One region of the Thauera sp. GDN1 genome, then DNA from elsewhere that is predicted to be linked to it. Evidence: predicted binding sites of a transcription regulator. Region 1 holds the regulator's gene; the other holds the start of a gene.

The links. The regulator HrcA, encoded in region 1, represses chaperone genes, less so after heat shock. The targets are predictions, from matches to a motif close to TNTTAGCACTCNNNGNCNNNGAGTGCTAANA.
Region 2: the regulator HrcA is predicted to act here: its motif matches at 4,283-4,313, upstream of groES (co-chaperone GroES).

The regions. Positions count from the first base shown of each region.
Region 1 covers NZ_CP097870.1:1,537,058-1,543,578, reverse strand. Annotated here, with positions in the region: gene recN (DNA repair protein RecN) at 1-1,319, opposite strand, end outside; gene CKCBHOJB_RS07040 (NAD kinase) at 1,408-2,289, opposite strand; gene hrcA (heat-inducible transcriptional repressor HrcA) at 2,400-3,428, shown strand; gene hemH (ferrochelatase) at 3,469-4,566, shown strand; gene CKCBHOJB_RS07025 (serine/threonine-protein kinase) at 4,597-5,961, opposite strand; gene CKCBHOJB_RS07020 (TRZ/ATZ family hydrolase) at 6,147-6,521, shown strand, end outside.
Region 2 covers NZ_CP097870.1:1,137,463-1,143,983, forward strand. Annotated here, with positions in the region: gene CKCBHOJB_RS05175 (retention module-containing protein) at 1-4,136, shown strand, start outside; gene groES (co-chaperone GroES) at 4,431-4,721, shown strand; gene groL (chaperonin GroEL) at 4,775-6,424, shown strand.

The DNA.
Region 1 (6,521 bases):
ATGGCGAGGCCGATGCGCGACAGCTCGCCGCCCGAGGCCACCTTGGCCAGGCTGCGCAGCGGCTGGCCGGGGTTGGCGGCGACGCGGAACTCGACGCTTTCCACACCCGTGGCCGAGGGCTCGCAGGCTTCGAGCGCGACCTCGAAGCGGCCGCCGGCCATCGCCAGCGTCTGCATCGCCTCGGTGATCTCCTCCGAGAGCCGGCGCGCGGCCGGCGCACGCATGGCGGACAGTTTCGCGGCCGACCCGGCGAAGGCCTTCTCCGCGGCGGCCGCGGCGGCCGCGAGGCGGGCCGGGTCGGCGCTCGCCTCCAGCGCCTCCAGGCGCTCGCGCCACTGGCAGAGGAGTTCGGGCAGGGCCTCGGGGGCGACGCGATGCTTGCGCGCAGCGTCCATGACGGTCGCGATGCGCTGCTCGAGCTCGGCCAGGCGCTGCGGATCGAGGTCGAGGCGATCACGGTAGCGACGCAGCGCGTACAGCGCCTCGTCGGCCTGGATCGCGGCGGCGCCGAGCAGCTCGCGCGCGTCGGCGAGTCCGGGATCGTAGTCGGCCAGCGCCGCGATGCGCGCATCCAGATGGCGCAGCACGGTGCATACCGCCAGGTCGCCCTCGCCGAGCGCGGCCAGGGTCTCGTCGGCGCCTTCGATCAGGCTCGCCGCATGGGCGAGGCGGCTGTGCTCGGCGTTGAGCTCCTGCCAGGCCTCGGGGTCGAAACCGAGGTCGTCGAGCTCCTTCAGCTGCCAGGCCAGCAGCTCGCGCTCGCGCGCCGAGCTGGCCGAATCGGCCTCGGCCTCGCGCTGCAGGCGCAGCAGGCGCTGCCATTCGCGATGCAGGCGGGCGACCTCGGCGGCGAGCGGCGCCGCACCGGCCTGGACGTCGACCAGCGTGCGCTGCGCGTCGGCGCGCAGCAGCGCGTGGTGGGCGTGCTGGCCGTGGATGTCGGCGAGCCATTCGCCCGCGCTGCGCAGCTGCGCCAGGGTGACCGCGCTGCCGTTGATCCACGCCCGGCTGCGCCCGCCGGCGTCGATCGTGCGGCGCAGGATCACCATGCCCTCCTCCGCCGGCAGCTCCTGCTCCGCGAGCCAGGCCGCCAGCGCGCCGTCGGCCGGCACGTCGAACTCGGCGGCGACGTCGGCGCGCTCGCGTCCGCTGCGCACCATGCCGGCCTCGCCGCGGCCGCCGAGCACCAGCCCGAGCGCGTCGAGCAGGATGGACTTGCCGGCCCCGGTCTCGCCGGTGAGCACGCCGAAGCCGGCGTCGAACTCGAGTTCGAGCCGATCGACGATAACGAAGTCACGAATGGTCAGGCTGCGGAGCATGGCGGGGACGGATCGGGAAGGAATCGGGGACGAACGGGGTTCGGAAGCGTGGCGCGGGCACGGCGTGGGCGACGGGATCGCCCGGCGCTCACACCCGCGGCGTCGCGCTCCAGTGCAGTTTCTGGCGCAGCATCGCGAAGTAGCTGTAGCCCTGCGGATGCAGCAGGCGCAGCGAACGCGGCGAGCGCTTGAGCCGCACGCAGTCGCCGGCGCGCAGGTCGAAGCGCGTCTGGCCGTCGAAATGCACGCGCGCATCCTGCGGCGGCAGCATCACGATCTCGATCGTGCACGAATCCGGCAGCGTGATCGGGCGCGCGGTCAGCGCGTGCGGACACAGCGGCACGAGCGCGATGCCGCCGACGCTCGGATGCAGGATGGGGCCGTTGGCCGACAGCGCATAGGCGGTGGAACCGGTGGGTGTCGATACGATCATTCCGTCGGAACGCTGCGCATAGACGAACTCTCCGTCGATCAGCAACTCGAATTCGATCATGCGCCCCAGATCGCCCTTGTTCACCACCACGTCGTTGAGGGCGAGGGTATGAAACACGCGCTCGCCGCCGCGCAACACCTCGGCATCGAGCATGAAGCGGTTCTCTTCGGTGTAGGCGCCGTCGAGCATCTCGGTCAGGCGCACCGTGGCGTCGCTGCGCGAGATGTCGGTGAGAAAGCCGAGGCGACCGAGGTTGACGCCGACCAGCGGCACCCCGTGCTCCACCAGCCTGCGCGCGGTGTGCAGCATGCTGCCGTCGCCGCCGATCACCACCGCGAGGTCGGCCTCGACGCCGATGTGCTCGTAGCTCGCGACCGGGAAGTCGTGCGCCCCGCCGATCGCGCTCGCCGTGCCCTGCTCGATCAGCACCGACAGGTTGCGGTCGCGCAGATGACGGGCGATCGACAGCACCGATTCGGCGACGTCGGGGCTCTGGTATTTGCCGATGAGGGCGATCGTGCGGAATGTGGTCTTCATGAGCGCCGATTTAACCACAATCGCCGGCCGGCTTGTCGTGCCCGCCGGCCCCGGACGGCTGGCAAGCGCCGGCGCGCTTTCTTACAATCCGGGCTATATTGCTGCCTGCCATGAATTCCCTCGACGCCCGCTCCCAGATCCTGCTCAAGACCCTGATCGAACGCTACATCGCCGACGGCCAGCCGGTCGGATCGCGCGCGCTGTCGCGCTACTCCGGCCTGGAGCTGTCACCGGCCACGGTGCGCAACGTGATGAGCGACCTCGAGGAGATGGGCTTCATCGCGAGCCCGCACACCTCGGCCGGCCGCATCCCGACCGCGCGCGGCTACCGCTTCTTCGTCGATTCGCTGCTGACCATGCAGCCGCTGGAAAGCGCACGCGTGCAGGCGCTGCAGGGCCAGCTCATGCCGGACCAGCCGCAGCGCCTGATCAACTCGGCCTCGCACCTGCTGTCGGAACTGACCCAGTTCGCCGGCGTGGTGGTCGCGCCGCGCAAGGACGCGGTGCGCATCCGCCAGTTCGAGTTCATCAGCCTGGCCGAGAACCGCATCCTGCTGATCATCGTCACCACCGCCGGCGACGTGCAGAACCGCATCCTGCTCACCCGCCGCGCCTACAGCGCGAGCGAGCTGAACGGCGCAGCCAGCTACCTCAACGAGCACTTCGCCGGCCTGTCCTTCGACGACATCCGCCGCCGCCTCACCGAGGAACTGCGCCAGTTGCGCAGCGACATGACCGAGCTGATGACGGCCACCGTCGATGCCGGTGCGCAGGCCGCCGAGGAGACCGCGACCCACTACGTGATCTCGGGCGAGACCAACCTGCTCGACGTCGAGGACCTGTCGTCCAACATGTCGCGGCTGCGCGAGCTGTTCAAGCTCTTCGAGCAGCGCACCGGGCTGATGCAACTGCTCGACATCTCCAACAAGGCCGAGGGCGTGCAGATCTTCATCGGCGGCGAATCGGGCCTCGCGCCGCTCGACGGCTGCAGCGTGGTCACCGCGCCCTACGAGGTCGATGGCCGGATCGTCGGCTCGCTGGGCGTGATCGGCCCCACCCGCATGGCCTACGACCGGGTGATCCCGATCGTAGACATCACCGCGCGCCTGCTGTCGAACGCCCTCTCCTCCCGGCACTGAGGGCAGCGGCGGGCCGCGCCCACCCCCAACAAGGATTCGAATGTCTCGCTACTGGACCGAACCGCCGTTCAAGCACGGCAGCCCTGCCCGCACGGGCGTCCTCCTGGTCAACCTCGGCACGCCGGCGGCGCCGACCGCGGCCGCGCTGCGCCCCTACCTGAAGCAGTTCCTGTCCGACCCGCGCGTGGTGGAGATCCCGCGCCTGGTGTGGTGGCCGATCCTCAACGGCATCATCCTCAACACCCGCCCCGCGGCCTCGGCCAAGAAGTACGCGAGCGTGTGGATGGACGAGGGCTCGCCGCTCAAGGTCCATACCGAACGCCAGACCAAGCTGCTGGCCGGCTACCTGGCCAAGGCCGGGCACGACGACCTCGACATCGACTACGCGATGCGCTACGGCGCGCCCTCGATCCCCGACGTGCTCAATGCCATGCGCGCGCGCGGCTGCACCCGCATCCTGGTGCTGCCGCTCTACCCGCAGTATTCGGCGAGCACCTCGGCGACGGTGGTCGACGAGGTCGGCCGCTGCCTGGCGCACTGGCGCAACCAGCCCGAGATCCGCTTCGTGCGCAACTTCCACGACCACCCCGGCTACATCGCCGCACTGGTACAGAGCGTGCGCGCGCACTGGATGGTCAATGGCGAGCCCGAACGCCTGCTGCTGAGCTTCCACGGCGTGCCGCGGCGCTCGCTCGAGCTCGGCGATCCCTACCACTGCGAGTGCCACAAGACCGGCCGCCTGGTGGCCGAAGGGCTGGGCATCGAGCCCGAGCGCGTGCTGGTGACCTTCCAGTCGCGCTTCGGCAAGGCCGAGTGGCTCAAGCCCTATACCCAGCCGACGCTGGAAGCGCTGGCGGCACAGGGAATCAGGCGCGTGGACGTTATGTGCCCCGGCTTCGTCGCCGACTGCCTGGAGACGCTCGAGGAGATCGCGATGGAGTGCAAGGAGGCCTTCCTGGAAAAGGGCGGCAAGACCTTCCACTACATCCCCTGCCTGAACGAGCGCGACGCGTGGATCAACGCGCTGGTCGACATCGCCCGCGCCCACCTCGGCAACTGGCTCGACATCGCGCCAGCGAGCGAGACCGCCCGCGCCGCCACCGCCGAGCGCGCCCGCAGGCTGGGGGCGACGCAGTAGGCCCTCGCCGACCCGCGTGCCCCGCGGCACTCAGTCGCCGAGCAGCTGCATCTCCATTGCGGCGGACGCCGTCTGCTGCGCGCGCACGGCCGCCGGCCCCTGCTCGGCGAGCTGGCGCGACATCGCCGCCAGGCGGCGCACGACGACCGTGGAGATCTGCCGCCGGAAGCGCTCGAGCACTTCCTCGCTGGCGAGCGCGAGCGCGGCCGGATTGACCTCGAGGTAGCCGAGCGGCTCGAGCGACACCACCGTCACCATGTGCCTGTGGTCGATGTGGTCGAGCCAGGCCTGCACGCCGAACACCTCGCCGGGCCCGAGCTCCATGACCCGCCGCCCCTCGCAGGAGATCTCCACCCGCCCCTCGAGCACGATGCCGAAGCGCTGATCGATGTCGCCCTCGCGCATCAGCGCCACCTCGCTGTCGACGTTGCGCCACGCACAGATGCGCATGACCTCCCACAGGTCGACGTCCTCGAACTCGGTGAAGAAGGCCAGGCGCCGCAGCTTGGCGAAGCGCGCGGCGTCCGGCGGCACGTAGTGCTCGTCGAGGATCTGGTAGCGCACCGCGGCGAGATCCTTGGCGAACTCGGCACCGTTGCGGTAGCGCGAATAGAGATCCTTCTCCAGCGCCTTGCGGATCACCGCGTCCATCTGCTCGGGCACGTCGGGATTGAGCTGCGACACCGAGGGCGGATCGGCGTTGATGATCTTGTACATCAGCTGCGCCGGATTGCTGGCGCGGAACGGCAGGCGGCCGGTGAGCATGTGGAAGAGCAGCACGCCCAGCGAGTACAGGTCGGTCTTCTGGTTGAGCGGATAGCCCTTGATCTGCTCCGGACTCATGTAGGCCGGCGAGCCCACGCCCATGATGAAGGTGGAGTCGGTGTCCATCTTCTTGCTGATGTTGAGCGCGAGGCCGAAGTCGGTGATCTTCACGTTGTCCTCGTCATCGACGAGGATGTTTGCCGGCTTGATGTCGCGATGGACGATGCCCTGGCGGAAGGCATGATCGAGCGCCATGCAGCACTTGAAGACGATACCGATCGTGCGATGCACCGGCAGCAGATGCTCGAAGCTGCAGTAGCGCTCCAGCGAGCCGCCGGGAAAGTACTCCATGACCACGTAGGCCTGCTCGGGCTGGATGCTGGCGTCGAGGATGCGGATGATGTTGGGGTGATCGAGGCGCCCCGACACCACCTGCTCGGCCTTCAGCAGCTTGATCACGCGCCGGTTCCACTTCGCCTCGTCGCGGGCACGGTCGTCGAAGCGCACGTGCTTGAGCGCCACCGGCTCGGGATGGTCGGGACTCTCGGCGAGATAGACCACCGCCGTCGCCCCGCGGCCGATCTCCCTGATGATCCTGTACTTGCCGATGCGGTCGGGTCTTCCGTTCATTCGTTTCCGGGACGCGCGCAACGCCGATGCTTGACGAATGCGCTGATTGTTGCACGAACGCGCACCCGGCGGCGAGCGCCACGCGGCGCCGTCGGGGCGCGAATTGTCCGCCCCGGGCCCGCATGCTTAAATCGGGCTCCCGGCGGCGCGCGCGAGCGTGCCCGCGCCCCATCGGAGAACGCCTCTTGAGTGAAACCGTCGACCTCGTCATCCGCGCGCGCTGGATCGTTCCGGTCGAGCCCGCCGGGCTCGTGCTCGAGCACCACGCGGTCGCCGTCCGCGACGGCCGCATCGTCGACGTGCTGCCGTACGCGCAGGCCGGTGCGCGCTACGCCGCAGCCCGCACCGTCGACCTGCCCAGCCACCTGCTGATGCCGGGCATGGTGAACCTGCATGTGCACGCCGCGATGAACCTGATGCGCGGCATCGCCGACGACATGCCGCTGATGCGCTGGCTGCAGGAAGCGATCTGGCCCACCGAGGCGCGCCACGTGTCCGCGGCCTTCGTGCGCGACGGCACGCGGCTCGCCGCCGCCGAGATGCTGCGCGGCGGCGTCACC
Region 2 (6,521 bases), 400 kb from region 1:
CGAGCAACGCCACGACCTACGGCCTGTCGATCGTGGGCGACGGCGCGACGCTGCTCAAGACCGCGGTGGGCGACCAGGCGATCACGCTGGTGCAGACCAGCGCGACCACGATCACCGGCCAGTACGGCGCGGGTCTGACGGCCTTCACCGTGTCGATCGGGGCCGACGGCAAGCTGACGGTGACGCAGAGCGTCGCGCTCGAGCACACCACGGACGGCGGCACGGCGGCGGATCACAACGATGCGCTCACGCTGAACGGCCTGATCAACGCGTCGGTCACCGTGACCGATGCCGATGGCGACACCGCGACCGACAGCATCGGCGTCGGCGGCGCGATCAGCTTCTATGACGACGGTCCGGCGGTCGATGTGACCGCGGTGGCCAGTTCGGTCCGCCTGGACGAGACGAACGCCTTCACCGGCGGTACGCCGGGCAGCTTCCCGATCACGGCGACGAGCGCCGATCCGGTGCTGTCCTTCACGTCCGACTTCGGTGCGGACGGGGCGGCGGCGAGCAACGCCACGACCTACGGCCTGTCGATCGTGGGCGACGGCGCGACGCTGCTCAAGACCGCGGTAGGCGACCAGGCGATCACGCTGGTGCAGACCAGCGCGACCACGATCACCGGCCAGTACGGCGCGGGTCTGACGGCCTTCACCGTGTCGATCGGGGCCGACGGCAAGCTGACGGTGACGCAGAGCGTCGCGCTCGAGCACACCACGGACGGCGGCACGGCGGCGGATCACAACGATGCGCTCACGCTGAACGGCCTGATCAACGCATCGGTCACCGTGACCGATGCCGATGGCGACACCGCGACCGACAGCATCGGCGTCGGCGGCGCGATCAGCTTCTATGACGACGGTCCGGCGGTCGATGTGACCGCGGTGGCCAGTTCGGTCCGCCTGGACGAGACGAACGCCTTCACCGGCGGTACGCCGGGCAGCTTCCCGATCACGGCGACGAGCGCCGATCCGGTGCTGTCCTTCACGTCCGACTTCGGTGCGGACGGGGCGGCGGCGAGTGGCGCCACGACCTACGGCCTGTCGATCGTGGGCGACGGCGCGACGCTGCTCAAGACCGCGGTGGGCGACCAGGCGATCACGCTGGTGCAGACCAGCGCGACCACGATCACCGGCCAGTACGGCGCGGGTCTGACGGCCTTCACCGTGTCGATCGGGGCCGACGGCAAGCTGACGGTGACGCAGAGCGTCGCGCTCGAGCACACCACGGACGGCGGCACGGCGACGGATCACAACGATGCGCTCACGCTGAACGGCCTGATCAACGCGTCGGTCACCGTGACCGATGCCGATGGCGACACCGCGACCGACAGCATCGGCGTCGGCGGCGCGATCAGCTTCTATGACGACGGTCCGGCGGTCGATGTGACCGCGGTGGCCAGTTCGGTCAGCCTGGACGAGACGAACGCCTTCACCGGCGGCACGCCGGGCAGCTTCCCGATCACGGCGACGAGCGCCGATCCGGTGCTGTCCTTCACGTCCGACTTCGGTGCGGACGGGGCGGCGGCGAGCAACGCCACGACCTACGGCCTGTCGATCGTGGGCGACGGCGCGACGCTGCTCAAGACCGCGGTGGGCGACCAGGCGATCACGCTGGTGCAGACCAGCGCGACCACGATCACCGGCCAGTACGGCGCGGGTCTGACGGCCTTCACCGTGTCGATCGGGGCCGACGGCAAGCTGACGGTGACGCAGAGCGTCGCGCTCGAGCACACCACGGACGGCGGCACGGCGGCGGATCACAACGATGCGCTCACGCTGAACGGCCTGATCAACGCGTCGGTCACCGTGACCGATGCCGATGGCGACACCGCGACCGACAGCATCGGCGTCGGCGGCGCGATCAGCTTCTATGACGACGGTCCGGCGGTCGATGTGACCGCGGTGGCCAGTTCGGTCCGCCTGGACGAGACGAACGCCTTCACCGGCGGCACGCCGGGCAGCTTCCCGATCACGGCGACGAGCGCCGATCCGGTGCTGTCCTTCACGTCCGACTTCGGTGCGGACGGGGCGGCGGCGAGTGGCGCCACGACCTACGGCCTGTCGATCGTGGGCGACGGCGCGACGCTGCTCAAGACCGCGGTAGGCGACCAGGCGATCACGCTGGTGCAGACCAGCGCGACCACGATCACCGGCCAGTACGGCGCGGGTCTGACGGCCTTCACCGTGTCGATCGGGGCCGACGGCAAGCTGACGGTGACGCAGAGCGTCGCGCTCGAGCACACCACGGACGGCGGCACGGCGGCGGATCACAACGATGCGCTCACGCTGAACGGCCTGATCAACGCATCGGTCACCGTGACCGATGCCGATGGCGACACCGCGACCGACAGCATCGGCGTCGGCGGCGCGATCAGCTTCTATGACGACGGTCCGCGCGTGATCTCCCCGGACGCTGCGGTACTGTCCGACGCGGTCGGCCAGAGCCAATGGTTTGGTCTCGACCGTGACGACAGCGTGACTGACAACTATGGTGCCGATGGCGGTACGGTGCGCTTCAGTTCCGACCTCTCCAGCTATCCTGCACTGACGTCCGGGCTGCAGCCGATCAGCTATTCGCTCTCTCCCGACGGCCTTGTTCTGACGGCGTCCACGAGTGCCGGTACCGTATTCACGGTAACGCTCGATCCGGGCAACGCGCAGTATCAGGTGAACATGATCGGGACGGTGGATGGCGGTGTCACGACGATCGACTTCAACCAGCCGGGTTTGTACAACTTCACGGGTGGAAATGCCGCGTGGGCTGGGTTCAACACGCTTGCCAACGATGACAGCAATGACCTGCTGATTACCCCGATGATCAAGACCGGCGAGGTTTATGCGAGTGGCAGCACGGTGAATACCAACGCCACGAGTGGCGGCGTTGGAGCGGGCGGCTCCGTCGGAACGGGCGAAGCGATCCGAATCGATTTCGTGACCGATCTGACGGGTGACCCGGTCTCCGGAAAGCCTTACGTGGCCGGGGATCCGACCCATGACTTCGAGGGGCACTACACCACGAACGGCGCCTCCGCCCTTTTCTTGGGCATCTCCGGATCGAACCCGACGAGCAAGGTGCGGATTCGCGCTTATGACGACAACGATGGCGACAACGTCGTCGGGGATGGTGTGCAGGATTCGATCACGGCCGTCGGCGTCACTTACAACGGGCAGAGCCTGCTCGTATCCGTCGCTTCCATCGGCACGGCGGCAACGTCCTACACGATCGGCGGCAAGACATTCACCGTGCAGTTCATCGACGTCGATCCGACGGACGCAACGAAGTACGAAGTGACGATCGATGGCGTCGCGGGGGGTAGCAAAGACGGGACGCAGATCGCCACCTACACCGCGACCGGGTACTCGAGCCTCGAGTACTACCACGATGGCGGTCAGCCTTTCAGCGTCGGCGACTTCGGTGCCACGACCATCAACGAAGGGACGCCCGTCAGCTTCGGGCTGCCGATCGAAGTGGTCGACAACGACGGTGACTTCGCTTCGACGCAGATCAACGTCACCTTGATGCCGGAAGGCTTGCCGACGGCCGATTACTCGTCGAGCACGACCGGCGTCGACGAAGAGGCCACTGCAACGTCGCCGAACATCATCGGCTCCTCGCATGACGACTCGCTCACGGGCGACGAGGCTGACAATGTTCTGTATGGCGGGGCAGGTGGGGATGTGCTGGCAGGCGAGGGCGGCAACGACTATCTCATCGGCGGCGACGGCGACGACGAACTGACTGGCGGTCTGGGTAACGACATCCTCGATGGCGGCGTCGGCGCCGACACCTTCAAGTGGTCGCTCGCCGACGTGGGTGCGGGAGCGGTGCCCACTGATACGATCAAGGACTTCGACACCGCTGCCTACGGCGACGGTGGCGACCGCCTCGATCTGGGCGATCTGCTGGAAGGTCTGTCGGCGACCAACGAGAGTCTCGACAACTACCTCGACTTCTCCTACGACAGCGCGACGAACTCGACGACGATCTCGGTGCATTCGGGCGGGAGCGGAACGCCGGTCGATCAGGTCGTGGTGCTCGAGAACGTGGATCTGACCAACGGTGGGGCGCTGACCTCCGACCTGGCGATCATTTCCGACCTCATGACCAAGGGCAAGCTCATCACCGACTGACACCCTGACGGTGCGCCCGGCGGCCTTGCGGTCGCCGGGCTTTTTTTCGTCCGTACCCGGGAGGAAGGGGGCGTGCGCCCTTGCCTGGATCGGCCCAAAACTTTTTTCCGCCGGTCGCGCTTGAAATCCCCGAACCCCGTCCCTATTATTAGCACTCGTTGGCGATGAGTGCTAACAAGCCCCGCGGAAGCCGTCGGCTGCTCGCGAGGCTCACTGCAAATTTCGTCCTGCGGGTCCGTTCCCGCGAACCGATCAACCCAAACAGTTGAAACCAATCAGTTAGGAGAGAACTCGATGAAGATTCGTCCCCTGCACGATCGCGTGATCGTCAAGCGTCTGGAAGCCGAGCGCAAGACCGCCAGCGGCATCGTGATCCCGGACAGCGCCGGCGAGAAGCCCGATCAGGGCGAGGTCCTGGCCGTCGGCAACGGCAAGATCCTGGACGACGGCAAGGTCCGTCCGATGGCCGTCAAGGTGGGCGACAAGGTCCTGTTCGGCAAGTATGCCGGCCAGACCGTGAAGGTCGAAGGCGACGAGCTCCTCGTGATGCGCGAGGAAGACATCATGGGTGTGGTCGAGGCCTGAGCCTCCCGTCATCCCGAACAACGCTAGTCGAAACAATTCAGGAGTTCTGAAGAATGGCAGCTAAAGAAGTCAAGTTTGGTGATTCCGCCCGCGAGCGCATGGTCGCCGGCATCAACATCCTGGCCAACGCGGTCAAGGTGACCCTGGGCCCGAAGGGCCGCAACGTGGTGCTCGAGCGCTCGTTCGGCGCCCCCACCGTGACCAAGGACGGCGTCTCGGTCGCCAAGGAAATCGAACTGAAGGACAAGTTCGAGAACATGGGCGCGCAGATGGTCAAGGAAGTCGCTTCCAAGACCTCGGACATCGCCGGTGACGGCACCACGACCGCGACCGTGCTGGCCCAGTCGATCGTGCGCGAAGGCATGAAGTTCGTCGCCGCCGGCATGAACCCGATGGACCTCAAGCGCGGCATCGACAAGGCCGTCGTCGCCACCATCGAAGAGCTGAAGAAGCTGTCGAAGCCGTGCTCGACCAACAAGGAAATCGCCCAGGTCGGTTCGATCTCGGCCAACTCGGACAGCGACATCGGCGAGATCATCGCCCGTGCGATGGACAAGGTCGGCAAGGAAGGCGTGATCACCGTCGAAGACGGCAAGTCGCTGCAGAACGAACTCGACGTCGTCGAGGGCATGCAGTTCGACCGCGGCTACCTGTCGCCCTACTTCATCAACAACCCGGACAAGCAGGTCGCCATCCTCGAGCAGCCCTTCGTCCTGCTGTTCGACAAGAAGATCTCCAACATCCGTGACCTGCTGCCGGTGCTCGAGCAAGTCGCCAAGTCGGGCCGTCCGCTGCTGATCATCGCCGAAGACGTCGAAGGCGAAGCGCTGGCCACCCTGGTGGTGAACAACATCCGCGGCATCCTCAAGACCTGCGCCGTCAAGGCTCCGGGCTTCGGCGATCGTCGCAAGGCCATGCTCGAAGACATCGCCATCCTGACCGGCGGCCAGGTCATCGCCGAGGAAGTCGGCCTGACCCTCGAGAAGGCTACCCTGGACGACCTCGGCCAGGCCGCCCGCATCGAAGTCGGCAAGGAAAACACCATCATCATCGACGGCGCGGGCCAGGCCGAGCGCATCGAAGCCCGCGTCAAGCAGATCCGCGTGCAGATCGAGGAAGCCACCTCCGACTACGACCGCGAGAAGCTGCAGGAGCGCGTGGCCAAGCTGGCCGGCGGTGTGGCCGTGATCAAGGTCGGCGCCGCGACCGAAGTCGAGATGAAGGAGAAGAAGGCCCGCGTCGAGGACGCCCTGCACGCCACCCGCGCTGCGGTGGAAGAGGGCATCGTCCCCGGCGGCGGCGTCGCGCTGCTGCGCGCCCGCGCCAACCTGGGCGGCCTCAAGGGCGACAACCACGACCAGGACGCGGGCATCAAGATCGTGCTGCGCGCGATGGAGCAGCCGCTGCGCGAGATCGTCGCCAACGCCGGTGACGAAGCCTCGGTGGTGGTCAACAAGGTCGTCGAGGGTTCGGGCAACTTCGGCTTCAACGCCGCCACCGGCGAGTATGGCGATATGGTCGAGATGGGCGTGCTGGACCCGACCAAGGTCACCCGCACCGCGCTGCAGAACGCCGCGTCCGTCGCCGGTCTGATGCTGACCACCGACTGCATGGTCGGCGAGCTGGCCGAAGACAAGCCGATGGGTGGCATGCCCGACATGGGCGGCATGGGTGGCATGGGCGGCATGGGCATGGGCATGTAATTCGCCCGGCCCGGGACCCCGCGCGGGTCCCGCCCGCAAGCAACACGAAGAACGGCTCCGCAGTGCGGGGCCGTTCTTCGTTGACGCGCCCGCAGCG